Regions from separate parts of the Devosia sp. 1566 genome, predicted to be linked through region 3. Evidence: predicted binding sites of a transcription regulator. Region 3 holds the regulator's gene; each other region holds the start of a gene.
The links. Region 3 encodes PhoB, which activates phosphate uptake and scavenging genes when phosphate is short. Its sites were predicted from a motif close to TGTCATNNANCTGTCAT; they were not measured.

Region 1: a site for PhoB is predicted at 3,349-3,365, ahead of ELX51_RS17730 (DUF2794 domain-containing protein). Genes of this name have one in related genera too.
Region 2: a site for PhoB is predicted at 5,086-5,102, ahead of ugpB (sn-glycerol-3-phosphate ABC transporter substrate-binding protein UgpB). Genes of this name have one in related genera too.
Region 4: a site for PhoB is predicted at 3,402-3,418, ahead of ELX51_RS13370 (YdcH family protein). Genes of this name have one in related genera too.

The regions. Positions count from the first base shown of each region.
Region 1 is NZ_CP034767.1:3,717,862-3,724,858, reverse strand. Features, by position in the region: gene acnA (aconitate hydratase AcnA) at 1-1,801, shown strand, start outside; gene ELX51_RS17740 (VOC family protein) at 1,928-2,293, shown strand; gene ELX51_RS17735 (DUF1223 domain-containing protein) at 2,402-3,103, shown strand; gene ELX51_RS17730 (DUF2794 domain-containing protein) at 3,426-3,773, shown strand; gene ELX51_RS17725 (GNAT family N-acetyltransferase) at 3,855-4,352, opposite strand; gene ELX51_RS17720 (Bax inhibitor-1/YccA family protein) at 4,452-5,222, opposite strand; gene thpR (RNA 2',3'-cyclic phosphodiesterase) at 5,424-5,963, shown strand; gene ELX51_RS17710 (invasion associated locus B family protein) at 6,179-6,700, shown strand; gene ELX51_RS17705 (invasion associated locus B family protein) at 6,791-6,997, shown strand, end outside.
Region 2 is NZ_CP034767.1:1,349,718-1,356,714, forward strand. Features, by position in the region: gene ELX51_RS06535 (glycerophosphoryl diester phosphodiesterase) at 1-686, opposite strand, end outside; gene ELX51_RS06540 (sn-glycerol-3-phosphate import ATP-binding protein UgpC) at 733-1,785, opposite strand; gene ugpE (sn-glycerol-3-phosphate ABC transporter permease UgpE) at 1,788-2,636, opposite strand; gene ugpA (sn-glycerol-3-phosphate ABC transporter permease UgpA) at 2,647-3,531, opposite strand; gene ugpB (sn-glycerol-3-phosphate ABC transporter substrate-binding protein UgpB) at 3,601-4,926, opposite strand; gene ELX51_RS06560 (Na/Pi cotransporter family protein) at 5,204-6,862, shown strand; gene ELX51_RS06565 (SDR family oxidoreductase) at 6,956-6,997, opposite strand, start outside.
Region 3 is NZ_CP034767.1:2,372,019-2,379,015, forward strand. Features, by position in the region: gene pstC (phosphate ABC transporter permease subunit PstC) at 1-297, shown strand, start outside; gene pstA (phosphate ABC transporter permease PstA) at 299-1,666, shown strand; gene pstB (phosphate ABC transporter ATP-binding protein PstB) at 1,749-2,531, shown strand; gene phoU (phosphate signaling complex protein PhoU) at 2,560-3,267, shown strand; gene phoB (phosphate regulon transcriptional regulator PhoB) at 3,364-4,065, shown strand; gene ELX51_RS11465 (GNAT family N-acetyltransferase) at 4,171-5,361, shown strand; gene ELX51_RS11470 (Wzz/FepE/Etk N-terminal domain-containing protein) at 5,368-6,690, opposite strand; gene ELX51_RS11475 (hypothetical protein) at 6,903-6,997, shown strand, end outside.
Region 4 is NZ_CP034767.1:2,766,006-2,773,002, forward strand. Features, by position in the region: gene ELX51_RS13350 (DUF1192 domain-containing protein) at 197-379, opposite strand; gene ELX51_RS13355 (NAD(P)H-quinone oxidoreductase) at 459-1,481, shown strand; gene ELX51_RS13360 (cell cycle transcriptional regulator TrcR) at 1,596-2,324, shown strand; gene ELX51_RS13365 (sulfite exporter TauE/SafE family protein) at 2,352-3,113, shown strand; gene ELX51_RS13370 (YdcH family protein) at 3,180-3,353, opposite strand; gene ELX51_RS13375 (DUF465 domain-containing protein) at 3,508-3,723, shown strand; gene purE (5-(carboxyamino)imidazole ribonucleotide mutase) at 3,799-4,293, shown strand; gene ELX51_RS13385 (5-(carboxyamino)imidazole ribonucleotide synthase) at 4,297-5,391, shown strand; gene rpsU (30S ribosomal protein S21) at 5,548-5,823, shown strand; gene ELX51_RS13395 (alpha/beta hydrolase) at 5,895-6,716, opposite strand; gene ELX51_RS13400 (DsbA family oxidoreductase) at 6,717-6,997, opposite strand, start outside.

The DNA.
Region 1 (6,997 bases), 1.3 Mb from region 3:
GGGTCTCGATTACCTCAGCCTCGAAGACCAGGCGACGATCGCCAATATGGCCCCTGAATATGGCGCCACCTGCGGCTACTTCCCCGTCGATTCCGATACGCTCAAATACCTGACCACTTCGGGCCGCGATCCCGAGCGCGTGGCGCTGGTCGAGGCCTATAGCAAGGCCCAGGGCATGTTCCGCGACACCAATTCGCCCGATCCGGTGTTCACCTCGACCCTCGAGCTCGATCTTTCCACCGTCGTGCCCTCGATCTCGGGTCCCAAGCGCCCGCAAGACCGTATCGTTCTGACCAATGCCAAGCAGGCCTTTATCGAAGGGCTGCCCAAGGAATTCGGCAAGACCGAGGACACCCGCGTTCCCGTGGAAGGCGAAGAGTTCAGCATCGGGCATGGTGATGTGGTGATCGCCGCCATCACCTCTTGCACCAATACCTCCAACCCATCGGTGCTGGTGGCTGCCGGTCTCGTTGCCCGCAAGGCACGCGCCCTCGGCCTCAACTCCAAGCCTTGGGTCAAGACCTCGCTGGCCCCCGGCTCGCAGGTGGTGACCGACTACCTCACCGCCGCGAACCTTCAGGCCGATCTTGATGCCCTTGGGTTCAACCTTGTCGGCTATGGCTGCACCACCTGCATCGGCAATTCGGGCCCGCTGCCGGCCGCCATCTCCAAGGCGATCCAGACCGGCGACGTGGTGGCTGCGTCGGTGCTGTCGGGTAATCGCAATTTCGAAGGCCGCGTCAATTCGGATGTGAAGGCGAACTTCCTCGCTTCCCCGCCGCTCGTTGTGGCCTATGCCATTGCCGGCTCGATGAATGTCGACATCACCACTGAGCCGCTGGGCATCGGCTCGAACGGCCAGCCGGTTTATCTGCGCGATATCTGGCCCACCAATCACGAGATCGCCGAGATCGTGCGCACCCATGTGACGCCTGAAATGTTCAAGCGGCGCTATTCGGATGTGTTCAAGGGCGACGACAACTGGCAGGCCATCGCCATCGAAGGCGGCGAAACCTATGGCTGGAACAGCTCCTCGACCTATGTGCAGAACCCGCCTTATTTCGAAGACATGGACATGACCCCCAAGCCGGTGACCGATATCAACGGCGCGCGGGTGCTGGCCCTGTTCCTTGACTCGATCACCACCGACCACATCTCCCCGGCCGGCTCGTTCAAGCCCTCCACCCCGGCGGGCCAATATCTGCAGGAGCACCAGGTCGCCCCGCGCGATTTCAACTCCTATGGCGCCCGGCGCGGCAACCACGAGGTGATGATGCGCGGCACTTTTGCCAATATCCGCATCAAGAACCAGATGCTGCCGGGCGTTGAAGGTGGCTTCACCAAGGGTCCCGATGGCTCGCAGATGCCGATCTATGATGCGGCCATGGCCTATCAGGGCCAGGGCACGCCGCTCGTGATCTTTGCGGGTAAGGAATATGGCACGGGCTCATCGCGCGACTGGGCGGCCAAGGGCACCAATCTCTTGGGCGTTAAGGCCGTGATCGCGCAGAGCTTCGAGCGTATTCACCGCTCCAACCTTGTGGGCATGGGCGTGATCCCGCTGCAGTTCAAGGACGGCGAGAGCTGGCAGACGCTGGGGCTCGACGGCACCGAAACCATCGACATCGTCGGGGTGGAAAACCTGGCTCCCCGTGCTATTGTGCCGGTCAAGATCACCCGCGCCGACGGCACAAGCTTTATCATCGAAACCCGCTGCCGGATCGATACCGCCAACGAGCTCGACTACTACAAGAATGGCGGCATCCTGCATTACGTGCTGCGCAGCCTCGTGGCCGCATAAGGGTTCATTCCCGCGCCAGATAATTCTTGATGGCGGCCCTTGGGGGCCGCCATTTTCGTTTGCTGCTGACAGGGTTTGTCGCAAGGGGCTGCGAGGGTTCCGCCATACGCAAATGGAGTGGAAAAAATGATCGATCATCTGGGCATTGTCACCGGGCAGTTCGAGCCGATGCTGGCTTTTTACAAGGCAGCATTGGCTCCGCTCGGCTATAGCCAGCAAGCGGCCTATCCCGGGGTTGCGGGGCTGGGCGGAACGGGCGAACCCGCCGATCTGTGGCTGACCGCAGCCGACGGCGCGATGCCGGTCCATGTCGCCCTACGCAGCCCCGACCGCGCGACCGTGGATGCATTCCATGCCGCCGCTCTCGCCGCAGGTGGCCGCGACAATGGTGGCCCGGGGCTCCGGCCCAATTACGGTCCCGATTATTATGCCGCCTTTGTGCTCGATCCCGACGGCAATAACCTGGAGCTGGTCTGCCACGCTCCCGCCTAAGGTTAACCGAGCCGGTATTTGTCACCCGGTTTTGACTGGCGGGCCAACCAATCTGTGGCTTACAACTTGGGGATGGTTCCTCCTTGCACCCCCGCCGTAATCATGGCGATGATCGCACTTCTGGCCATGGCCCCCTCTAGCCAGGCCGAAAGCCTGCGCGAGCGGCCCAAGGCTGTGGTAGAATTGTTCACCAGCCAGGGCTGCTCGTCCTGCCCGCCGGCCGATGCGCTGCTGTCGAGCCTGGGCAAGGACGACGATGTCATCGCCCTCGCTTTCCACGTCGACTATTGGGATTATGTGGGCTGGAAGGACACGTTTGGCGATCCCGCCAATTCCGACCGCCAGCGCGCCTATGCCAAGAGCTGGGGCACACCGCGCATCTACACGCCCCAGATGGTGGTCAACGGCAAGCAGGACGTGGTGGGATCGCGCCGCGCCGAAGTGCATAGCGCCATTCGTTCGGCCAGCCTGACCCTGCCGGTGGATATCGAAAGCGATGCCGGCATGCTCGAGGTCGAGATCGGCCCTCGTGCCGGAACCGCCGATGCGGTGGTTTGGCTCGTCACCTATCTGCGCCAGGCGCAGGTGCAGATCGAGCGCGGCGAAAACGCCGGCAAGGCGATGAGCTATACCCAGGTGGTCACCGGTCGGCACATGCTGGGCATGTGGGAGGGCGAGGCGGGGGCTCGGTTCAAGCTGCCATTGGCCGAACTTGCCGCCGAAGCGGGCGACGGCATCGCCGTGATCGTGCAGGAAGACCGCAATGGGCTGCCTGGAGCCATTCTGGGCGCTGCGTCCTACGAACGCTGACCCTCAAAACAAATCTCCCGCCGCTGGAAACCAGGGACGGGAGAAGTTGACTGCTCTTTGGAGGAACTGGTGGCGGCGTTCTTCGGGGGGCTCGGTCGGCCAGCCACCAGCCTTGGGGCAACGATGACACTGTCGCGGTGCAATGGGGCAGCCAAAGGGAAGCAGTGTGGCCTAAATGGGGTATTTTGGCCTAGGGCGATGGCGGTGCCGTGAAGCGCTTGCATCGCCGGTCGAATGCCGCGATCATGACGGTTCTGCAACAAGGAGTGCGAGGCCAAGCGTGCAAGCGCGTGTTCCAAACAGCAAGCCGGTGAAGCTCGAATTGGTGCATCAGGCCGAGGCGCCGCCCAGTCCGCAGCCCAGCAAGGTCCCCGCCATTGTTGCCTTTGACCGCAAGGAACTGGCGCTGATCCTGTCGGTTTATGGCCGCAAGGTCGCTCAGGGCGAGTGGCGAGATTACGCTATGGACTTCCTGCGCGAGCGGGCAGTGTTTTCGGTATATGCCCGCGTGTCCGAGCGCCCGCTTTACCTGATCGAGAAAACCCCCCGCCTGCGCAATCGCCAGGGGCAATATGCCGTCACCAACCAGCAGGGCCGCATCCTCAAGCGCGGCCACGAACTGGCGCAGGTGCTCCGCGTGCTCGATCCGCAACTGGCGGTGGTGGGTTAACCGCCAGTTGCCGGTTTGGCGGACTGCAGCCCGCGCCTGAGCGGATGTTGCTCAGGCTCATCGGTTCAACAAGCTGCTCGATCAAAGCGCCAGTTGCAGGTGCACGATGTCGTGCCAGCGGTCGAATTTGAGGCCAACCGCTTCGTAATAGCCGACGCGGCGGAAGCCAAATCTCTCGTGGATGCCGACCGAGTTGGCCGTATCGGCGGTGATCACCGCCAGCATCTGCTTGAAGCCAAAGGCCCGCGACTGCGCCAAAAGCTCGCTCAGCATTGCCTTGCCGATGCCGCGCCCGGTTTCGGCAGGGTCTAGGTAAAGCGAATCCTCGCAGGTGAAGCGATAGGCCGCGCGGGGCCGATAAAAGCTGGCATAGGCATAGCCGATGGGCTTGCCCGCGCGCTCGGCGATGATCACCGGATGACCCAAGCGCAAGAGGCCCGCATATTTCTCGGCGATGGCCGTTTCGTCGGGCGCTTCGGTATCAAAGGTAATGGCGGTGTGATCGACATAATGTCGGTAGATGCGGGTGATCGCGGGCACATCGGACCACTCGAACGGGCGCAGGCGGAAGTCGGACACGATACGTCAACTCGACAAAGCAAAGGGACCGCAGCCTTTATGACTGCGGTCCCCAAACAGTGTCCATCGAAATCCGCGGCGGGTGGCCGCGGGTCGGGATTATTCGCGGTTGCCGAACAGGCGCAGCAGCATCATGAACAGGTTGATGAAGTCCAGATACAGCGAGAGCGCACCCATGATGGCGTTCTTGGCCAGCGTGTCGGCACCATGGTGCTCGGCATAGCTTTCCTTGATCTTCTGGGTGTCATAGGCGGTCAGGCCCACAAAGATCAGCACGCCAACAGCGGAGATGATGAACTCCATCATGCTTGACTGCATGAAGATGTTGACGATCGAGGCGATGATCAGGCCGATCAGGCCCATCATCAGGAACGAGCCCATCGCCGTCAGGTCACGCTTGGTGGTGTAGCCATAAAGGCTCATCGTGCCAAAGGTGGCCGCGGTGATGAAGAACACCTTGGCGATCGAAGCGTCGGTGTAAACCAGGAAGATCGAGCTCATCGACAGGCCCATGATCGCCGAGAAGGCCCAGAAAGTGGCCTGGGCGGCGGGTACGGAGAGCTTGTTGATGCCAAAGCTCAGCACCATCACGAAGGCGAGGGGCGCGAGCATCACGACCCACTGCAGCGGGCTGGCATAAAGCAGGTAACCCCACTGGGTCACATACTGGCCATTGGCCAGTTGGGCCACGGCGGCATCTGGATTGGTGGTGATGGCAGCGGCGGCAGCAAACCAGGCCGCAAGGCCAGTTACCACCAGGCCAATGCCCATGTAATTGTAGACGCGCAGCATGTAACTGCGCAGGCCCTCGTCGATGGCTAAGGCCGAGCCGGCCCGCGCATTCAGGGTCTGACGGTCATATTCAGCCATATGCACTATCCTTTCACTGACGGATAAGGCGGTTTCCTCCCGCCGAGGGCGTTGTTGGGCGCCACTTGATCGGTAATATGGATGGGGGAGAAGTCCTTTACAACCCTGTTCGCCCAGCCGCGACGATTCGACTGCCCCTCTCGGGCAGTTATGCTAGGCTGGCTGCGATTGTCTTGCCTGCCCGCGGGCAAAGGAGGCCTCATGCCCCGGCTGTTTACTGGCCTTGAAGTTCCCGGCGATATTGCCTTTGCCCTGTCGCTCAAGCGCGGCGGCCTCAGCGGCGCGCGCTGGATCGATGCCGAGAATTACCACATCACCCTGCGCTTCATCGGTGATGTGGATCATGGCACCGCCAATGAAGTCGCCGACAGCCTCGACCGGTTGAGCCAGTCTCTGAGTTTTCCGGTGCGGCTGACCCATCTGGGTGCCTTTGGGGGGGCCAAGCCGCGCGCGCTTTATGCCGCAGTTGAGCCCAGCGAGGCGCTCAGCCGCCTGCAGGCGGCCCAGGAGCGGGTGCTGCAGCGCGCCGGCCTTCCCGCCGAGGGCCGCAAATTCGTGCCCCATATAACCTTGGCCAGGTTGCGCGGCTCGGCGCCCGAGGAGGTGGCCCGCTTTATCGCCGAGGCCGGGCGCTTCGAGCCGCTTGAATTCACGCCCAGGCGCTTTGTGCTGTTTTCCAGCCGTGACTCGGTGGGTGGCGGCCCCTATGTGGTCGAGCAAAGTTATTCGCTCGAAGCGTGAGCCGCTCACGGCAGTGTTAACGCGAGCTTGACCCTTTACCTGCAAAGCACGTCATTGCCGCTGCCCGCGCCTTTTTAGCGTCACGATTGCCGCTCACTTGATGGCTGGCGCTGGGGCGTGGCGGCGCTTGACACCTTAGTAACCATGTGGGGCTTAAGCTTGCGAGCAGCAAATCCCACTAGATGCGTACCTTCAAAGATGAGGAAGATTTGGCGATGACGTTGAAAACCGGTAGCCTTGTGTTTGGGCTCGCGGTCGGCGCGGTCATGGCTCTGGCCCCTGTCGCGCAGGCGCAGCAGGCAACCGAGCTCGGCAGTTTCAATGCCTGGACCGCCTGGCAGGCGACCGATGCTTCGGGGGTGCTCTGCTATATCTCGGCCGCGCCGCAATCGAGCGAGCCCGCCGGTGTTAATCGCGACCCCATTCACTTCATGATCATTCACCGCAAGGGCATGGGCACCAAGAACGAGGTGCAGACCATTATCGGCTACCCCTTCAACAGCAGCGACGCCAAGGCCAGCGCTTCGATTGATGGCAAGTCCTATCCGATGGTCACCGAGGGCTCGGCTGCCTGGCTGGCTTCGACCGGCGACGAAGGCGGGTTTGTCCAGGCCTTCAAGGGCGGCACGAAGCTGCAGGTGCGCGGCACCTCCCAGCGCGGCACCAACACGATCGACACCTATTCGCTTTCGGGCGCCACGGCGGCGATGAACGCCATCGACGCAGCCTGCGCCTGATCGGGGCTGGACCCCGCTCGAGCAATCCTTCTCTCCGGGCGAGGTGCCGCGTCGCGGCCCTCGTCCTTCCTGTGTTTGATGAGGCCCCTTATGGTTTCGCGCTTTGTTTCGCTTGTGGTCGTGGCCAGCCTGCTTTCGGTTGGCAGCGCTGCAGCCCAGTCGGTGCGGCTGCTCGGTGATTTCCGGGACTGGTCGAGCTATGCAGCGTCCGATGGGGCCGGGCCGGTCTGCTTTGCCATGACCAAGCCCACCACTGTGACCCCCACGCCCGACGGCTATACGCAGGCCTATCTCTAC
Region 2 (6,997 bases), 1.0 Mb from region 3:
GACGCCAGGACCGAGGGCTCGTTGACCGTCCAGGCCCGTACTTTGACGCCGCGCTCGCGCGCTTGTTCCAGAAAGCCGATGCTGAGCGCCTTGTAGTCGAGGTGCACGCTGCTTGCCGGAATGGCCGCGAGCTGCTCGGCCCAATCCGCCGGCAGCTTGCTCCACAGCATCGCTAGCTCCATCTCCGGGAACAGCCGATGCATTGCTGCCAATGCCGCGGGGTCAAAGCTCGAAATCATGATCGGGGGCAGCGCAGGGCACCCCTCGATCGCGCTTTGCACAGCTCCGGTCAGTTGCTCGAGCGAACGGTGGTGCTTGTGCTGCTTGATCTCGATATTGGCGCCCACGCCAAGCTCGCCCAACACCGCCAGCACTTCTTCCAGTGTCGGGATGCGCTCGCCTTTGAACGCGTCCCCGAACCGGGCGCCGGCGTCGAGTTCGGCCAGCGCACTGCGCGTCAACGCGCCCAGCGAACCCGTGCCCGTTGTGGTCCGGTCCACGCTGTCGTCGTGGATCACCACCAGGGTGCCGTCCTGGAGCAGGGCCACGTCTAGCTCCACCCATTTGGCGCCCTGTTCAGCCGCTTCGCGGAAGGCGGCAATGGTGTTTTCCGGCGCGGCGAGCGAGGCGCCACGATGCGCCTGCACTTCGTCCCGCTGCGGGCCGTTAGGGGTGCTGTTGGTCATGCGCGTTCCTTCTGCGGTCGTCCTGATCCGCTGCCTCGCCTGGATCTCAGGCGAGGGCGTCTGTGCGCCGACCCGTGCTGCTGTTGAACGGGTGGATCAGCGAGGCGGGGGCATAAAGCTTGATCGCCGCCCCTTCGGCCAGTTGCGGCCGCCCAGGCACCCGCAGGATCAACGTCTGGTCTGCCAGGCGCACATGCAGATGGCTTTCGCCGCCAACGGGCTCGAGCAGTTCCACCACGGCGTCGAGCACAATGGTTTCGCCCGCCGGCTTTTCGATCACCAGCTGGTCGGCGCGCAGGCCGACAATGTCGGTGTTTGCGGGTAGATTGCCCGGGTGGAAGCCTTCGGCGCCGGCCAGGGCCGCGATGGGGATCAGGTTCATCGGCGGCGAGCCAATAAAGCTCGCGACAAACAGCGTTGCCGGGCGGTCATAAACCTCAGTTGGCGTGCCGATCTGCTCGACCAGCCCACCATTCATCACCACCAGTCGGTCGGCCAGAGTCATGGCTTCGAGCTGGTCGTGGGTCACATAAAGGCTGGTGGTCTTGAGCCGGCGCTGCAGGCGGCGGATTTCCACCCTCATCTGCACGCGCAGCTTGGCGTCGAGGTTCGACAGCGGCTCGTCGAACAGGAATGCGGATGGCTCGCGCACAATGGCGCGGCCCATGGCGACGCGCTGGCGCTGCCCGCCGGACAATGCCCGTGGCTTGCGGTCGAGCATTGGCCCGATCTCGAGGATATCAGCGGCTTCCTTGACGCGCCGGTCGATCTCGGCGCGCGGGGTGCCGCGGTTCTTGAGCCCGTATTCCAGGTTTCCGCGCACCGTCATATGCGGATAAAGCGCGTAGTTCTGGAACACCATGGCGATGTCGCGCTCGGCCGGCTCGGCCTTGACCACATCGCGGCCATTGATCTCGATCCGCCCGGAAGTGACGGTTTCCAGCCCGGCCACCATGCGGAGCAGGGTGGATTTGCCGCAACCGGAGGGGCCGACCAGCACGATCATCTCGCCATCGGCGACATTGAGATTGATGCCTTTGACCGCCATGACATCGCCGCCATAGCTCTTTTGCAGGTCGACTAGGTTGATGGTTGCCATATCTATTTTTCCGTTTCGACCAGGCCTTTGACGAACAGGCGCTGCATGAGAAGGATAACGAGCACTGGAGGGAGCATGGCGAGCATCACCGCTGCCATGACGAGGTTCCAGTACGGATCGGTGTCGGCACTGGCCGCGAGCCGTTTGATGCCCATGACGATGGTGTAATAGCCGGTGTCGGTGGTCACCAGCAGCGGCCACAAATACTGCACCCAGCCATAGATGAAGAGGATCACGAATAGCGCGGCGATATTGGTCCGGCTGAGGGGCAGCAGGATGTCGCGGAAGAACTTCATCGGACCCGCGCCATCCACCCGCGCCGCTTCCATCAGTTCATCGGGAATAGTCAGGAAGAACTGGCGGAACAGGAACGTCGCGGTCGCCGAAGCGATCAGCGGAATGGTGAGACCGGCATAGCTGTTCAGCATCCCGAGATCCGCCACCACCTTGAAGGTGGGCATGATGCGCACTTCCACCGGCAGCATCAGGGTGATGAAGATCATCCAGAAGGCGAGCAGGCGGAACGGGAACTTGAAATAGACGATCGCATAGGCCGAGATGATCGAGATGGCGATCTTGCCGATGGCGATGGTCAGCGCCATGATCGTGGAATTGATCAGCATCATCCAGACCGGCGGCGCCCCGGCCGAAGACAGGCCGTTGGTGAGCATCCGCGCATAATTGTCGATCATATGCGGCCCGGGCAGCATGGGCGCTAGCCCACGCGAGAACGCGTCCGCGCCATGGGTGGATGCGATAAACGCCAGGTAGACCGGGAACGCCACCACGGCAACGCCGACGATCAGCAGCAGATGCGTCAGGATATTGAGGAAAGGCCTGTTTTCGACCATGACCGGCCTCCTAGTATTGCACGCGCCGTTCGACCCAGCGGAACTGGACGACGGTCAAAGCGATAACGATCAGCATCAGCAGCACGGACTGGGCCGCCGACGAGCCGATATTGAGGCCGACAAAGCCGTCGGCATAAACCTTGTACACCAGCGTGTTGGTGGCGCCCGCAGGGCCGCCGGCGGTGGTGCCGTCGATGATGCCGAAAGTGTCGAACATCGCGTAGTTGATGTTGACGATCATCAAGAAGAAGGTCGTGGGCGACAGCAGCGGGAACACAATGGTCCAGAACCGCTTGAACGGGCCGGCGCCATCGATAGCGGCCGCCTCGATCAGTGATTTGGGCACCGATTGCAGACCCGCCACGAAGAACAGGAAGTTATAGGAAATCTGCTTCCAGCTGGCCGCGATGATCACGAGGATCATGGCGTCGTTGCCGTTCACCCGGTGGTTCCAGCGATAACCGAACGCATCCAGCAGATAGGGCACGATGCCGATCGTGGGGTTGAACATGAACCACCACAGGATACCCGCAACGATCGGCGCCACCGCATAGGGCCAGACCAGGAGCGTGGTGTAGAACTTGCCCGAGCGCAACAGCCGGTTAACCGCCACAGCCAGCAACAGCGCCACGCCCATCGAGAGGATGGTGACGCCAACGGCGAACACCGCCGTGTTGGATGCCGCGCGCAGGTAGCCGGGGTCGGCGAACAAGCGGGTATAGTTCTGGAACCAGATAAAGGTGGTCCGGAAGCCGAACGGATCTTCGCGTTCAAAGCTCGACCGGACTGCCTGGGCCGCGGGCCACAGGAAGAAGATGATGGTGATGATCAGCTGCGGCGCCAGCAGCGCGTAAGGCAGCAGTTTGTTGGGGAAAATCGTGCGTTTGGACTGCATTGGGGCTCGCTGGCTGGGCCTCGGATGAAGACCCGCACCATTGGCGCGGGTCTTCCTGGCGTTAGCGGATTAGCTGTTGTTGGCTTCGAAATCGCGCAGGATGGCGTTGCCGCGGTCCACGGCGCTGTCCAGTGCTTCCTGGGCGGTCTTCTGGCCGGCCAGCATGGCCTCGAACTCGGCGTCCACGGCATCGCGGACCTGGGTCAGGTTGCCGAAGCGCACGCCCTTGGAGTTGGCTGTGGGAGTGCCGCGCATGATCTGCTCGATGGCAATGTCTGAACCCGGGTTCTCGGCGTAGTAGCCCTGCTCCTGGCCCAGCTCATAGGCAGCCGTGGTGATCGGTAGGTAGCCGGTGAACTGGTGCCAATCGGCCTGCACTTCGGGCTGGCTCAGATAGGTGAAGAACTTGGCGACGCCCGAATACACTTCGTCGGACTTGCCGTTCAGCACCCACAAGGTGGCGCCGCCGATGATCGAGTTCTTCGGTTCGTCGATCAGGTCGTCATAATAGGGCAGGGGCGCAAAGCCGACTTCGAAGTCCACGGCATTGCGGATAACGCCAGCGCGGCCAGCCGAGGAGTTCATGAACATCGCGCATTCCTGCGCCACGAACTTGGGCTGCGAATCGTTGCCGCCCACCGGGCCGCCATACTGGAACAGGCCTTCGTCAGCCCACTTCTTGAGATTGCCCCAATGCTTTACGACGGCTTCATTGTTGAAGGTCAGCTCGGCGGCCGGGCCACCAAAGCCGTTTTCCAGCGTGCCGAAGGGCTGGTCGTGCAGCGCCGACATGTTTTCGGTGTGGATCCAGGTGATCCAGGCCGTGGTGAAGCCGCACTTGGCTGCGCCGGAATCGACGATCTTGCGCGAGAATTCTTCCACTTCCGCCCAGGTCTTGGGCGCGACTTCCGGATCAAGGCCGGCTTTTTCGAACACGTCCTTGTTGTAGTAGAAAATGGGCGTGGACGAGTTGAAGGGCATCGACAGGATGTTGCCTTCGGTGTCCGAATAATAGCCAACCACCGGCTGCAGGAACGCGCTCGGATCCCAGGGCTCGCCCTTGTCGGTCATCAGCTGGTGCACGGGGTAAACGGCGCCCTGGGCGGCCATCATCGTGCCGGTGCCAACTTCATAAACCTGCACGATGGCGGGCTGCTCGTTGGCGCGGAACGCCGAAATCGCGGCGTTCAGCGTTTCAGGATAGGTGCCCTTGAAAACCGGGGTAACCTTGTACTCGGTCTGGCTTTCATTGAAGCCCTGCGCCACTTCCTCGAGCTTTTCGCCGAGTTCGGCGCTCATGGCGTGCCACCAGGTGATTTCGGTCTGGGCATAGGCCGGTGTTGCCGACATCACGGCGACCAGTCCTGCAGACAACAGCAAAGCGTTTTTGAACATGCTCACTCCCATGTTATTGCGCTGGGAGCTTTTCGTCCCAAGCTTGGCACCACTTGATAGCATCGATTCTTCCTTTGCAAACTGAAATGCTCATTTGAACATTCAAGAAGGGGGGTTGATGGCCTTGCTGCAGCCTGCTTAGGCTTCTAGTTGGAGCACCTAACCGTTTTATGACAGCGCACAGCGTCATTCGCGGTTTTGCCCCAAGCAGTTGCATCACTGGGGTTCATGTGAACATCATAGGGGCTGGCCATTTGGCCGCTCAAGGAGGCGTCGTTTGTATTTCATCGCAGTGCATCTGGTAGCCGCCATCGTGCTGCTGCTCTGGGCAGTGCGCATGGTGCGGACCGCGGTTGAGCGCGCCTATTCGCCCCAGCTCAAGCGTTTGCTGGCCTACGCCAACAAAAGCCGCATCGGCGCCGCCGCTGCCGGCACTGCCATGGCCGTTGCCCTGCAAAGCTCCACTGCCGTTGCCGCGCTCGCCTCGAGCTTTGCTGCTGGCGGGCTCCTCGAAGGCGGCACGGGCCTCGCGCTGATGCTGGGCGCCTATTTCGGCTCGGCGCTCGTGGCCAGCATCCTGTCCTTTGATCTCACCCTCCTCATGCCCCCGCTGATCATCATCGGCGGCATGCTGTTCCTGCGCGGCCAAAGCCGGGGCACGAAGCAACTCGGCCGCATGGTGCTGGGCATCGCCTTTGTGCTCCTGTCGCTGCAAATGGTGGGCGAAGCCACCGCCCCCTGGCGCGACAGCCGCGCGCTGGGCTCCGTCATTACCTATCTGCAGGGCGATCTCTGGACCGGTTTCCTTGTTGCCGCGCTTATCACCTGGGCGTCCTATTCCTCCGTCGCCAGCGTTCTCGTCATCATCTCCTTTGGCGCCACCGGCCTTATCCCGCTCGAAGTGGCCACCGCCTTTGTGCTCGGCGCCAATCTGGGCGGCACGCTGATCTCCTGGAGCATGACCAGGGCCGCCGATGTGCGCGCCCGCCGCATCGCTGTTGGCGCGCTGGCCTTCCGCGGCGGCGCCGCGATCCTCGTTCTGCTGCTGGTCCAGCTGCTGCCCCATCTGCTTGACGCTATTCCAGGCAGTGTCGGCCTCCAGGCAAGCATCCTCCATATCGGCTTCAACTTCGCCGTTCTGGTGCTGGGCTTGCCGCTGACCGGCCTTGTTGCCCGCCTGACCGAGCGCTTCATCAGTGAAGCGCCCGTCGAAGGCGAGCTCAATGTCGCCCGCCTGCGCTCCAACGCTCTGCTCTCGACCCCTACCGGCAACATCGATGCCGCCCTCGCCAGCGCTACGCGCGAGTTGCTGCGCATGAGCGAAACGGTCGAGGTCATGCTCCAGCCGGTGATGGAAATCTTCCAAAGCTGCGACAAAACAGCCATCCGCCGCATCAAGGCGCTCGAGTCCGAGGTCGATCAGGCCAATCGCGAGATCAAGCTGTTCCTCACGCGCCTTGAATGGGAGGAAATGGACCCCGCCCAGACCCGCCGCGCCAAGGACCTGACCAATTTCGCCATCAGCCTCGAACAGGCCGGCGACATCATCGTCAAGCAGCTGCTCAAGCTCGCCGAGCAAAAGCAGGAGCGGCGCCTCGCCTTTTCGTCCCAGGGCTGGAACGAGCTGACGGACCTGCATGCGCGCGTGCTGGGCAACATGCAACTGGCCTTCAATGTGCTCGTCTCCGAGGACACCGATTCGGCCCGCCAGCTCGTGGCGGAGAAGGACGAGATCGGCGTGCTCGAGCGGCGCAGCATGGAGCAGCACTTCAGCCGCATGCGCGACGGCAACCCCACCAGCATCCAGTCGAGCGACCTGCACCTTGAAACCGTGCACGCCCTGCGCCGGATCAACTCCCTGCTGACCGGCATCGCCTATTCCATCCTCAGCGACAGTGGCGAACTGCTCCGCACCCGGCTCGTGCAGACGGGTTAGTCCAGCGCAAACGCCCCGCGTTTGTCGCGCAGCGCAAACCCGGCGCAAACGCCCCCCGGCGCGTGCGCTTTTGCGCACGTCGCTCCCCCGCGCCTAAACCGTCTTCAGCCAGCCGCCATCGACGAAATAGGTCGA
Region 3 (6,997 bases):
CCCGCCGCGCTGCCGGGCATCGTTGGCGCCTTTTTGCTGGCCGTCAGCCGCGCCATTGGCGAAACCATGATCGTGGTGCTTGCCGCGGGCAATGCACCCGTGCTGCGCGGCAACCCCTTCGAGCCCGTTGCGACAATCACCGTGTCCATCGTCAACCAGCTCACCGGCGATACCGATTTCTCCGGCCCTCAGTCCCTCGTCGGCTTTGCCCTGGGGCTCACCCTCTTCGTGATTACCCTCTGCCTCAACATCTTCGCGCTTTATATCGTCCGCCGCTTCCGGGAGCAGTACGAGTAACATGGCCACCACCCTCACCACTGCCCCCCGCGAAATCTCCCAGCAGCGCACGCGCCTGGTCCGGTCGGGCTTGCGCCGCCGGCACCGGAACGAAGCTATCTTTCGAGGGCTGGGCATCGGCGCCATTGTTCTGGCGCTGGGCTTTGTCGCCCTCCTGTTCGTGGATGTGACCCGCAAGGGGATCCCGGCTTTCGTCCAGTCCAACCTGCATCTGGAGGTGTTCTTCGATCCCGCCATCATCGATGTCGGCCCTGCGCCCTTGGCGACCGCATTCGCCTCGCCCGCGGAATATCAGGCGGCGGATTTGCGCTGGCGGCGTGAACTGGCTTTGTTGAACTGGAACCGCATCCTTGAGGCCGCGCTCCTCGCCAAGCTGCCGCCGGGGACCGAGATCACCTCGCGCGAACTCCTCTCGATTCCGGAAACCAATGCCCGCCATCAACTCCGGGAGATGTTCGTTGCCGATCCAGCGCTGCTTGGCCGCACTGTGCCGGTGGACGTTCTCGCCTCGGCCAACGCCGACAATTGGATCAAGGGCAACATCAACCGTTCGCTCGGCGACGCGCAGCAGCAGCTGTCACCGGCCGCCCGTAGCGTGATCGATGCCTTTGAGGCGAACGGCACCGTCACCAATGGCTTTGCCTGGTCACTGTTCACCAATGCCGATAGCCGCGCCGCGCCGGCCTCCGCGGGCCTGCTGGGTGCCTTTGTGGGCTCCCTTTACATGATGCTGATCGTGATCGTCCTGGCCGTTCCCATCGGTGTTGCCGCGGCGATCTATCTCGAGGAATTTGCCCCCAAGTCGCGGTTGACCGACTTCATCGAGGTCAACATCAACAATCTGGCCGCCGTGCCCTCCATCGTCTTCGGCCTGCTCGGCGCCGCGGTCTTCATCAACTACATGCACCTGCCCATCTCCGCGCCCCTCGTCGGTGGCCTCGTGCTCACGCTGATGACGCTTCCCACCATCATCATCGCGACCCGTGGCGCGCTGCTGGGCGTTTCCCCCGCCCTGCGCCAGGCTGCCTTGGGGATGGGGGCCAGCAAGACGCAAATGGTGTTCCACCATGTGCTGCCGGTCACCCTTCCCTCCATCCTGACCGCCACCATTTTGGGCGTCGCCCACGCCCTTGGCGAAACCGCCCCGCTCCTGCTGATCGGCATGAAGGCCTTTGTGGCCCAGGTGCCCGCTACCCCGCTCGATCAGGCCACCGCCCTGCCCGTCCAGATCTATCTCTGGCAGGGCAACGAGAACCGCAACTTCTTTGAACCGCGGACGGCAGCGGCCATCATGGTGCTGCTCGGCGTCATGATCGTGCTGAACGGCACGGCCATCTATCTGCGCTCGCGCCTCGAAAAGCGCGTCTGATCGACCTCACGCAACAAGGACATCGAAAATGGACATGCTTGCCGGTAAGGTGAAGTTGACCCAACAATCAGTGACTAGCGCCATGAACCCGTCTGCCGCCTTGGATCGTCCTATCCGGATCGAAGCCCGGGACGTAACCGTCCATTACGGCGCCAAGCAGGCTTTGTTCGGCATCTCCATCGACATCCCCGATCGCGCGGTGACCTCGTTTATCGGCCCCTCGGGATGCGGCAAGTCGACTTTCCTGCGCTGCATCAACCGCATGAACGACACCATCGAAGGCGCTCGAGTCGGCGGCACCATCAAGCTCGACGGCGAAGACATCTACGATCCCGCGCTCGACGTGGTGGAACTGCGCGCCCGGATCGGCATGGTGTTCCAAAAGCCCAACCCGTTCCCCAAATCCATCTACGAGAACGTCGCCTACGGACCGCGCATTCACGGCTTAGCGCGCAACAAGTCCGATCTCGACGAGATCGTTGTCTCCTCGCTCCGCAAGGCCGGTCTGTTCGAGGAGGTCAAGGATCGCCTCAACGAGCCCGGCACCGGTCTGTCGGGCGGCCAGCAGCAGCGTCTCTGCATTGCTCGCGCCATCGCGGTCGGCCCCGAGGTCATCCTGATGGACGAGCCCTGCTCGGCCCTTGATCCGATCGCCACCGCAATCATCGAAGAACTTATCGATGAGTTGCGCGAGAACTACACGATCGTGATCGTCACCCACTCCATGCAACAGGCAGCGCGTGTGTCCCAGAAAACCGCGTTCTTCCACCTGGGCAAGCTGATCGAGGAAGGGGTGACCGAAGACATCTTCACCAACCCGGTCCACAAGCAGACGCAAGACTATATCATGGGCCGCATCGGCTGATTTGCCCGGCACCAACGGAGGAAACGCCATGCCCGCCACTAAAGACCACATCGTAACGTCCTACAGCGACGAACTGGTCGCGCTTGCCCAGGCCATCGCGGAAATGGGCGGCATGGTGGAACTCGCCATCGAGAACGGCACCAAGTCGCTGCTCAAGCTTGACCGCGAACTGGCCGACCTCACCATCATCGCCGACCAGCGCATCGACGACATGCAGCGCCGCATCGACGACATGGCTGTGTCCATGATCGCCCGGCGCCAGCCCATGGCTTCGGACCTGCGCGCCATCATCACCGCGATCCACGTCGCTCAGGACCTGGAGCGCGTTGGCGACATGGCCAAGCAACTGGCCCGCCGCTCGCTCAAACTCGAAGGCATGAACCTGCAGCCCACCTTCTATAACGGCGTCAAGAACATGACGGCGCTGGTGCTGGGCCAGATCAAGAACGCACTCGATGCCTATTCGAACCGCGACGCTGCCGCTGCCATCGAGGTTTGCAATCGCGACGACGAGGTCGATGCCATGCACACATCGCTCTTCCGCGAACTTCTGACCTATATGATGGAAGATCCGCGCAACATTACCACCTGCACCCACCTCCTGTTCTGCGCCAAAAGCCTGGAGCGGATCGGCGATCACGCCACCAACATTGCCGAGCGGGCCTACTACCTGCAAACCGGCCGGCAGCTTACGGGCGACGTTCAGGAACTGCACCGCACGCAAATCAAAGCATAGCACGCACCAAGGTTTATTTTGGCGCCACCCTGCCCCTAGGGAAAGGGAGTGCGCAGTTGAACAATCGGGCCAATGAGCCCGACTGGAGGGTAACCCATGCCAGCCACAATTCTTGTTGTCGAAGACGAAGAAGACCTCTCGATCCTCCTGCGCTACAATCTCGAGGCAGAGGGCTTTGCGGTGCTCACGGCCGAAACCGGCAATGATGCGCTCGAGCATATCAAGGACAAGGTTCCCGATCTGATCCTGCTCGATTGGATGCTGCCTGAAATTTCCGGCATCGAGTTGTGCCGGCGCCTCCGTGCCCGCCAGGAAACCGCATTGATCCCCATCATCATGCTGACCGCCCGTGGCGAGGAAGAAGAGCGCATCCGGGGTTTGGCGACCGGCGCCGATGACTACATGGTCAAGCCCTTCTCGGTGCCTGAACTGGTTGCCAGGGTGCGGGCCCTGCTGCGCCGCGCCAGCCCAAATCTCGTCACCGCCTCGCTCAAGCTGGGTGACCTGGAACTCGATCGCACCACTCACCGGGTGCGCCGGGGCAGCCGCGACGTCCATCTTGGCCCTACTGAATACCGCCTGCTGGAATATTTGATGCGCCATCCCGGCCGGGTTTATTCGCGCGAGCAGTTGCTCGACGGCGTTTGGGGCAACGAGGTTTATGTCGATGAACGCACCGTTGATGTGCACATCGGCCGCCTGCGCCGCGCGATCAACCGGGGCCGCGATGCCGATCCGATCCGCACGGTGCGGGGCGCTGGTTATGCCTTTGACGAGCGTTTCGCCCAGCCCGCCTGAGCGATCCTGCTCTCGCCTGTTGATGATTTTGTAACGATCTGCTCAAGCGGTTTGTTAAAAGCCGGCTGCTAACGCTGTTTTCTTGAGGGAACGGCGGGGCAGTGCATGACCACCACGGATCAACGCCTGATCAACGAGCTTGCCAACCAGCCGGCTCCGGGTTCCACGACGTCCGGCGGCGGCATCACCCTGCAGCGCGGCCTCGCCGCTGCCGAGCCGGCGTGGCGCGCTCTTGAGCGCGAGGCGATCTTCACGCCCTACCAGCGCTTCGACTGGATTGCCGAGATTGCCCGCGCCCAGCAGCTCGAAGATGCGGACTTCGTCACCCTACAGATCGAATTCGATGGCAGCCCCGCCGCCCTGCTTCCCTTGCATCTTCATCGCAAGGCCGGCTGCACCTTTGCGGCCATTCCCGGCTCCTCCTTTGGCAACAGCGACTGGATGCCTGTTCGGCGCGATGCTGCGGCGCTTCTTACCCGACCCGTGCTGAACCGGGCCTTTGCCCAATTGCGAGACGAGGCCGGCGTCGATGTGCTCAGCTTCGAGCACCTGCCTCCCCAATGGCGAGGCATAGACAATCCCCTGCTCAGCTTTCCCCATCAGCCTTCGCCAGACCATTTCTATTATGCCGACATTGCGCCCACCATGCTCGAAACGCTCCCCAAAAAGAGGCGGGTCGATATCCTGCGCGGGCGTCGCCGGCTCGAGGAAACGCTGGGTCCCGTCACCTTGCGCCGCGCCACAACGCTCGAGCACATCGACCAAGTCCATGCTGCCTTCCTTGAGCATCGCTCCGTGCGATTCCGGCAAATGGGCGTGCCAAATGTCTTTGCCGAGCCTCACTTCCGCGCCTTGTTCCGGGATGGGGCCATTGCCGGCGCCAGCGAGGACAAGCCGGCCGTAGCGCTCCATGCGCTTTATGTCGGCGAAGAAATCGTGGCGACGGCGGTAGGCACCTATTCCCCCTGCCATTATTCGCAATACATCAACTCCAACACGGACGGGCCGGCCTCCAAATACAGCCTTGTGGGCCTCCTGATGTTCCTGCTGGTGGAAGATCTTATCGCCGCCGGGATCAGCAGCATCGATATGGGCGTGGGCGATTTCGCCTACAAAACCTCCTGGACCCAGAAGACGCCGATCAACGACGCGGCGATTGCGCTAAGCGCCAAGGGCACTGCCGCCGCCGCCCTCCTTAATGGCAAGCGCGCGCTTAAGCGGCACATCAAGCAGAACGACAAGCTTTGGAGCTTTGCCAAGCAGCTGCGCCAGTGGCGCCAGCCAAAACCCGACTGATCGACCCTATCCTGCAGCCGGACGACGGGCCACAAGGCTCGTGACGATCAGATAGGTCAACACCAGCGCTCCCGCCGTGATCATCACCGCCAGCAGTACCAGCCCGGTCTTGGGCGAAACCGGTGCACTCGACACCACCGGATGCGACACCAGGCGCATATCAGGGAATGCAGCGCCCCCGTCTACCTGAGCCCGCGCCGCTTCCGCCTGCTGCAGGTAACGCTCGAGGACGCTACGTTGCGCCGCCGCATCGCGCTGCAGCGCCGCGAGGGCCACGCTGTCGCGCTCTTCCCCGCCGACGGATTGTTGCAAGATCTGCTGGTCGGCCGCCAGTGCCGCAGCCAGAGCCGCTTCAGTCTCGGCCTGCCGATCCATCTGGTCAGCAATGTGCCGCGCCGCGGTAGCGAGTTGCGCATCGACGTCCGCAATCTGCGCCCGCGATCCCAGAACATTCGGATGGTTGAACGATAAACTGCTGGCTTGCTGCGCCAGCTGTCCCTGCAGACTGGCCCGGAGCTGAATGAGACTTCTGCCCCTTGCATCCGCCGCCAGTTCCGTGCTGCCCACCAGCGAACCTCCTAGCGCCAGGCGCTGCCGCAGCACCGCCGCACGCGCCCTGAAGCTCGAACTGCGCTCCTCAGCCGCAAGCCGTCGCCCCGCCATGTCGCTCAATTGGCTGCCAACCATGCTGCCCTCCGGCAGGTCCCCAATCGTCCCCCGCGCAATGCGGAACTTAGCCACAGCGTCCTCGGCTTGAAACACTCGCTGCCGCAACTCCGGTATCGTGCTCTCAAGCCACGCTAATGCCTGCCGGGCATCGTCGAGCCCCTGCTGCGCCCGCCGGGCGATCGCGGTTTCGGCGATGCTCAGCGCCAATTGGCGTGCCACTTCGGGCGCATGGGCCCGGGTCTTCAGCCAGATTATCGCGGTTCCCAGTTCGCTCGTTACCAGCGTACGCTCATCGAGCGCCAGCACCGCCGCGTCAAACGCCGCTTGCCCCGTTTCGCCGCCGTTGAACTCGGCTTGCTGCGCCAGCCCGAGCTGCGCCACCACATCCATCAAAGTGTCGCGTGAGCGCAGCAATTGCACATTGCTAGAAATGGTCGCGCGGTCCGGAACTGATACGGACGCTGGCTGACCCGCCCCGAAGTAGTTGGGTCGTGGCTCCACCAAGATCGTGGCCGAAGATTCATAAAGCCGGGGAACGCGTGACACGGCAATATATGCCAGCACGGGCACCACAAGGAGCACCAGCAGCGCGGCCCACCGGCGCGCCCAGATAATTCCGAGCAGCTGATAAAGGTCGATCTGGGAGTCAAACGCGCGCAAGCAACTGGCCTCTACCGGCAGGAACGGGGGCAGCCTAGTGCCTTTCCATGTTCACGCCGTTAACCGCGGGTGGAAATGCTTGGGAAAGCATAGAAACAGCAACACGACTGGCGCTCAGCCCCAATCATCTTCCCTCACAATTGTTGCTAATTGCAGCGAGATTTTCTTCATTCTTTGCTGGCTAGGTTTTTGCCCAATAATTGGGGGCAGAAGTGAACAGCAAGCGTCTTGTTATCTCAGTGGTGCTGGGCGGGCTCGTCCTCGCCTTCCTCGCCGTCATGGCAGTTTCGATTTTGCGCGAAGTGCC
Region 4 (6,997 bases), 390 kb from region 3:
AGCCTTAATGGGCCAAATGGTGGCCGCCAAAAAGAAAAAGAGCCGCGAAGGGCGGCTCTCGAAGTTTACAGGGAGGGGTCAAACAGAGGAAGAAATCTCTGATCCAAAAACCATCTGGATAACAACACCCTAACCCGTCCGGATTAATTGCCCGTTAATGGCGCAAGATTTTTTAACCCTGCTCCTTTGCAGGTTCTTAGAGCTTGAAGGCCGCCTCCGCTGCCTTGCGGGTTGCCCCGCGTGCGGCGATGGCCGCCCTTAGCCGCTCGATTTCAGCCTCCAGCAAAACGATGCGCCCCTCGAGCTCCGTCACTGAAAGAGCGTCCAGCACGCTGCCGATCTCGTGGCTCTTGGGCTTGCCGCTTACCTCGTCTTCCATCTTGCCGTCCTTTCCTGTCGCCGGGGCAGCTTAACCGCTCCCCCTTGCCGGGCAAGGCCACATGGGCCAGCATGGCCCCATGACCATTCCAGCTACCATGACCGCCATCGCTATCACCGAGCCGGGCGGCCCCGAAATGCTTGCGCCCATCCAAATGCCACTGCCTGCCTGTGGCAACGGCGACGTGCTGATCCGGGTTGCTGCGGCCGGCGTCAACGGGCCCGACCTCGCCCAGCGCCGTGGAGTTTATGATCCACCCCCCGGCGCGTCGCCCCTGCTCGGCCTCGAAGTGGCCGGGGAAATCGCGGCCCTTGGCGCCGACGTGTCGGGCTGGCAGGTCGGTGACCGCGTCATGGCCCTGACCAATGGCGGCGGTTACGCCCAATATGTCGCGGTCCCCGCCGGCCAGGTCTTGCCCGTTCCAAATGGTTGGAGCCTGCCCGAGGCGGCAGCCCTGCCCGAAACCTGGTTCACCGTCACCCAGACCCTCGTCATGCGTTCGGGGCTCGAAGCGGGCATGAGCGTTCTGGTGCATGGCGCTGCCGGTGGCATTGGCGGCGCCGCCGTCGCCATCTCCGCCATTCTTGGCGCTCGCCCCATCGGTGTCGTGTCCTCGCCGGAAAAGGCGGCCTATGCCGAAAAATTGGGGGCCGTAGCCACCATTGACCGCATGCGCGACGATATCGCTGAACGCGCGCTGGCGCTCACTGAGGGGCGCGGGGTTGATCGGGTGGTTGATCTCCTGGGCGGCGCCATGGCGGCCGTCAGCATTGCCGCCAGCGCTCGTGGAGGCCACATCGTCCAGATCGCAACCCTTGCTGGCAGCAGCGCCAAGATTTCCTTGGGCACGCTCATGGCCAAGCAACTGACCATCTCTGGCTCCACCCTGCGCCCGCAAAGCGCGGCCACCAAGGCGGCCATTGCCGCCCGGATCCGCGCCGATCTGCTGCCCGCGCTTGAGCGTCCCGGCTTCGTCCGTCCGGCGCTGACCACCTTTCGGCTTGAGGAGGCGGCCGAGGCGCATCAGGCCATGGAACAGCGCGCCCATGCCGGTAAAATCGTGCTGCTCACGGCCTTTGGCGCTGGGGAAGCGCAGTTATAACCATTGCGGATCGGGCGTTAACGCCATATATTGGCACCATTCCCCCTCAGCATGAAGCAAAGAGGCGGAGCGGCCCGGAGGAATACCGGCCGCGCCACCAGGAGTGATTTGACGATGACCCAACCCTTGTTGATGCCCAAGGCAACAGCTGTCTGGCTCGTCGACAACACGGCGTTGTCCTTCGAGCAGATCGCAGCTTTCTGCACGCTTCATCCGCTCGAAGTGCAGGGCATCGCCGATGGCGACGTCGCCGGCGGCATCATGGGCGTGAACCCCATTCAGAATGGCCAGCTGACCCGCGAGGAGATCGAAAAGGCCGAGGCTGATCCCAATTACCGCCTCAAGCTCTCCGATCCCAAGGTCCGTGTTGCCGCTGCCAAGCGCAAGGGCCCGCGCTATACCCCCATTTCGCGTCGCAACGAGCGGCCCAATGCCATCAAGTGGCTGGTGCGCAATCATCCCGAGCTCAAGGACGCCCAGATCATGCGTCTGGTCGGCACCACCAAGTCGACCATCGATTCGGTGCGCGAATCCACCCACTGGAATTCGGCCAACCTGACCCCGATGGATCCGGTGACGCTGGGCCTGTGCAGCCAGATCGATCTCGATCTCGAAGTTGGCCGCGCATCCAAGGGCGTTGTGGGCTCCGAAGTTGCCGAGGAAGGCACCATGCTGATGACGGCCGAGGAAGCGCTCGCGCGTTCCGGTGCGCGCGGTCATTCCGATGCCGAAGGCTACAATGACGAGGAAAGCACGCGTCGCTCTTCTGACCAGCACAACGAGTTCGATGCCGACTCTGTGTTCTCCAAGCTCAAGTCCCTCAAGAGCAACAGCGACAACTAATCCTCTAGCCCCGAACAGCTCCGCTCCATGGTCGACCTCTACTTTGTTTCAGTGGCCGGCCTGGCGGTTCTGATCGTTGGCCTGTCCAAGGCCGGTCTGCTGGGCGGCCTGGGCGTTGTCGGCGTCCCCCTCCTCACCCTCATCATGCCGGCCCGCGATGCCGCCGGCATGATGCTGCCAGTGCTGCTGGCCATGGACGCCATCGCCATCTACGCCTATCGCCAGCAGTTCAGCTGGCACATTCTCAAGATCATGCTGCCCGGCGCCGCGGTCGGCACGCTGATCGGCTGGGCGCTTTGGTCTGTGGTTTCCGACGCCATGGTGCTGCTCTTTGTCGGCATCATCACCCTGCTTTTTGTGCTCGACGCTGTTTTGCCACTGCGCAAAAAGCTCGAGGGGCTACCACCCTCCACGCCGTGGGGCAGGTTCTGGGGCGGCTTTGCCGGATTTACCAGCTTTGTGTCCCACACGGGCGGCCCACCTTTCCAGATCTATGTTCTGCCCCAGCGCCTGCCGCCGCCAATTTATTCGGGCACCAATGCCATCTTCTTTGGCGCCGTGAACTCGGCCAAGCTGATCCCCTATTTCTTCCTGGGCCAGCTCTCCGTCCAGAATCTCACCCTGTCCGCCGCGCTGATCCCGGTGGGCGTTGCCGGCGTGCTGATCGGCATCTGGCTGGTGCGGCGCATCTCCGTTACCCTCTTCTACCAGATCGCCTATGGGCTCGTGTTCTTCCTGGCGCTCAAGCTGATCTGGGATGGCGTGCGGGCGGTGTTCCTCGGTCTCTGACCGCAACAAAAAAGGCCACAGCTCCCGCCATGGCCTTCCCGGTCCAACTGTGTTGGAGCGCAGTGCTTACTGCATGCCGCTATTGAATTTGTAGAGTTCGTCCTTGATTTCGAGCTTCTTTCGCTTCAACGCGCTCACCGTGAGATCATCGAGCGGCTTGTTCTGCAGCTCCGCCTGGATCTGACGATCCAACTCCTGATGACGGCGCTCCAACGCCGCGATGTGGCCTTCAGTCGTCATGACAACTCCTTACGCCTGACTGGACGACGCTAAGGTTCCAGATAAAATGTGACTTGTCGATGACAATAGGTCCGCCGATCAAATCCATGTGCAAAACGGCGCCGGATCGGGTAATGGGGAACAATGTTGCGTGCCTTGGGGGAACCGCCGTTCGATGCTGCCGCTGACCAAGGAACAGGAAGCCGGCCTCGGGCTTGAACTGGCCACGAAACGCCAGGAACACGCCGATCTTGACGCTGCCATCCACACCCTGACCGGCTCGGCCTTTGCCGACCGAATGCTGATTCAACGGCTCAAGAAGCGCAAGCTCGCGCTCAAGGATCGCATCGTCCAACTCGAAAACATTCTCCTGCCCGACATCATCGCCTGACCCCTCCCCCGCTTGAGTTGTGGCAACAATTGGGCTAGGAGCGGCCTTTGTGCAGCCCGCGGGGGGACCGAGGCCATGCTCACCAAACCAGCCGTTGCGATTGTCATGGGCAGCCAGTCCGATTGGCCCACCATGCGCCTTGCCGCCGAAACGCTTGAAGCGCTCGATGTGGAATATGAGGCGCGCATCGTTTCCGCGCACCGCACGCCCGAACGCCTGGTCGAGTTCGCCACCACAGCCCGCGCGGATGGCTTCCAGATCATCATTGCCGGCGCCGGCGGCGCCGCCCACCTGCCCGGCATGATCGCCGCCATGACCCCGCTGCCGGTGTTTGGCGTGCCGGTGCGCTCCAAGGCGCTTTCGGGCCAGGATAGCCTCCTGTCCATTGTGCAGATGCCCGGCGGCATCCCGGTCGGCACCCTCGCCATCGGTGAGCCCGGCGCCATCAACGCCGCCCTCCTCGCCGCTGCCGTATTGGCGTTGCATGACGACGAGCTTGCTGAACGGCTCGATGCCTATCGCGCCAACCAGACCGCTTCCGTTCCGCTTTTCCCCACCGACACCGAGTAGATCATGCCCGACACCACGCCCCTGCCGCCCGGGACCACCATTGGCATCCTTGGCGGTGGTCAGCTCGGCCGGATGCTGTCGCTTGCCGCCAGTCGCCTGGGCATGCGCACCCACATCTACTGCCCCGACCCCGATAGTCCCGCCTTCGAGGTAACCCCCCACAAGACCGTCGCCGCCTATGACGATGAAGTGGCGCTCGCGGCCTTCGCCGATGCCGTCGATGTGATCACCTACGAGTTCGAGAACGTCCCCGCCGCTACTGCCGCCTTTCTCGCCGAGCGGAGGCCTCTGCGCCCGGGCGCTCAGGCATTGGCCGTGTCGCAGGACCGCCTGGCCGAAAAAGCCTTCCTTGCCTCCAAGAACATCCCGGTAGCCCCTTACCGCGCGGTGGAATCAATCGATCAACTGCAAACCGCCATCGCCGAGCTCGGTTTACCCGCCGTGCTCAAGACCACCCGCCTCGGCTACGACGGCAAGGGGCAGCGGGTGCTGCGTGATCGCACCGAAGCTGCCGAGGATTATGCTGCGCTCGCCCCCAAGCCGCTCGTGCTCGAAGCCTTCATCCCCTTCAGCCAGGAGATCTCTGTCGTCGTCGCCCGCAGCCTTTCCGGCGAGGTGCGCAGCTACGATCCGGCCGAGAATGTGCACCGCAACCACATCCTCGCGACCAGCACCGTACCGGCGGCGATTCCCCCCGCGCTCGCCAAGCATGCCGGCATGATCGCCAAAGCGATTGTCGTCGCCCTCGATTATGTCGGCGTGCTGGGCGTCGAGTTCTTTGTTGTCCCAGGCGAGTCGCGCCCTACCCTGCTGGTGAACGAAATCGCGCCGCGCGTACATAATTCCGGTCACTGGACCGAGGCGGTCTGCCCCACCGATCAGTTCGAGCAGCACATCCGGGCGATTCTCGGCTGGCCGCTCGGCGATCCCGCCCGACTCGCCGATGTCGTCATGGAGAATCTGGTGGGTGACGAGGTCGGCCGGGTTCCCACTTCGCTCCAAGGCTTCACCCAGCCTCACCTTTATGGCAAACTGGAAACGCGGCCCGGTCGCAAGATGGGCCATATCAATCGCCTGTTGCAGCCGGACCGGCCCTAAACTTGGGCTTTTTCGCTTGCAAAGGTGGACAAGTCCGCGGGGTTGGGCTATAGAGCCCCCACGGTGACCGGCCCTGCTGGTCGGCGACGTGGCTTTATTTGGTCGCGGCGCTTCCATCCAATCATATTTCACCAGGCTTTAAGGGGCGGTTGACCTTTGCAAGTAGTCGTTCGCGATAACAACGTTGATCAGGCGCTGCGCGCGCTCAAGAAGAAGCTGCAGCGCGAAGGCGTCTTCCGCGAGATGAAGCTGCGCAACTACTACGAGAAGCCCTCCGAGAAGAAGGCGCGTCAGAAGGCTGAGGCGGTGCGCCGCGCTCGCAAGCTGGCTCGTAAGCGCGCCCAGCGTGAAGGCGGTCTGCCCGCTCCAACTCCAACGGCACGTCCCGGTCAGCCCGCTCGCCCGAGCGCAAGCACGCTGCCCCGCACCTAAGCCGTTCAGAATTCATTCATTATGCGTTCATAACGCCGCTCCTTTCGGGGCGGCGTTATGCTTTTGGCCCTTTAGCCTCCGGCTGCCGGCACCACCCGCTCAAAGAACGGCCGCGCATGCTCGGGCCAGATACCTCGCTCCCACAGATCGACATGGGTCCCGCCGGGCTCGATCCACAGCTCATCCTTGTTGGGAACAAGCTCGTATAACCTCTCGCCGTTACTGACATCGATCGTCGTGTCCGCAGTCCCATGCGCCACCAGCACCGGCTCGGCCACATCCACGATCCACTCATTGACGGGGAACTGGTCCTGCATCACCCAGTACACCGGCAGCATTGGATAGCGCTCCCCGGCCACCGTCACCGCCGACAGGAACGGCGTTTCCAGCAGCAACGCCGCCGCATCCCGCTCGCTCGCGACATAGGTCGACGGCCCTGACCCCAGAGATCTCCCCCAGATTACAACGGGATAGCCTTTGCCCGCGGCCCAGTCGAACGCGGCCAAGGCGTCGGTTAGAATGCCATCCTGGCTCACCGAACCAGGGGAAGCGGGGAAGCCGCGATAATCAAATGCTAGGAACCCAAAGCCTTCCGACGCCCATTGTGCGAAGCGCTCATTCTCGGCCGAAAAGCTGCCGCTATTGCCCTTGTAATAAACGATCAGCGGCTTGCCCGGCTCAGGCGCCTTGTACCAGCCATTGACCACACCATCGCCTGAGGGAATCGCCACCACTTCGGCCCCAGCGATCCCCGCCGCCTCAAGTGGCGTCACCTCCCCCTCAAGGAAGTACTGCAGGCTGCGCTGGTTGAAATACATATACCCAACAACCGCGGCATAGCCGAGCACCACCAGCACCGCCAGCCCGGCAACCAATCTCCCAACAATCCGCATCTAGAACTCCGAAATGGTCTTGTCCAAGGCCTGGGCGAACACCTCAGGGGGCTGCGCACCGGACAGGGCATATTTCTCGCCGAACACAAAGAAGGGCACCCCGGTAATGCCCTGGGCTGCCGCCTGCTCAGCCAACTGCTGGGTGATTGCCAGCTCGTGCTCATCATTCATGGCATCAAGCGCATCGCCCCGGTCAAACCCGAACGAGGCCGCAATGTCGGCCAGCACATTGTCATCGAAGATCTGCCGGTGCTCGAGAAAATAGGCCTCGGCTATGGCAT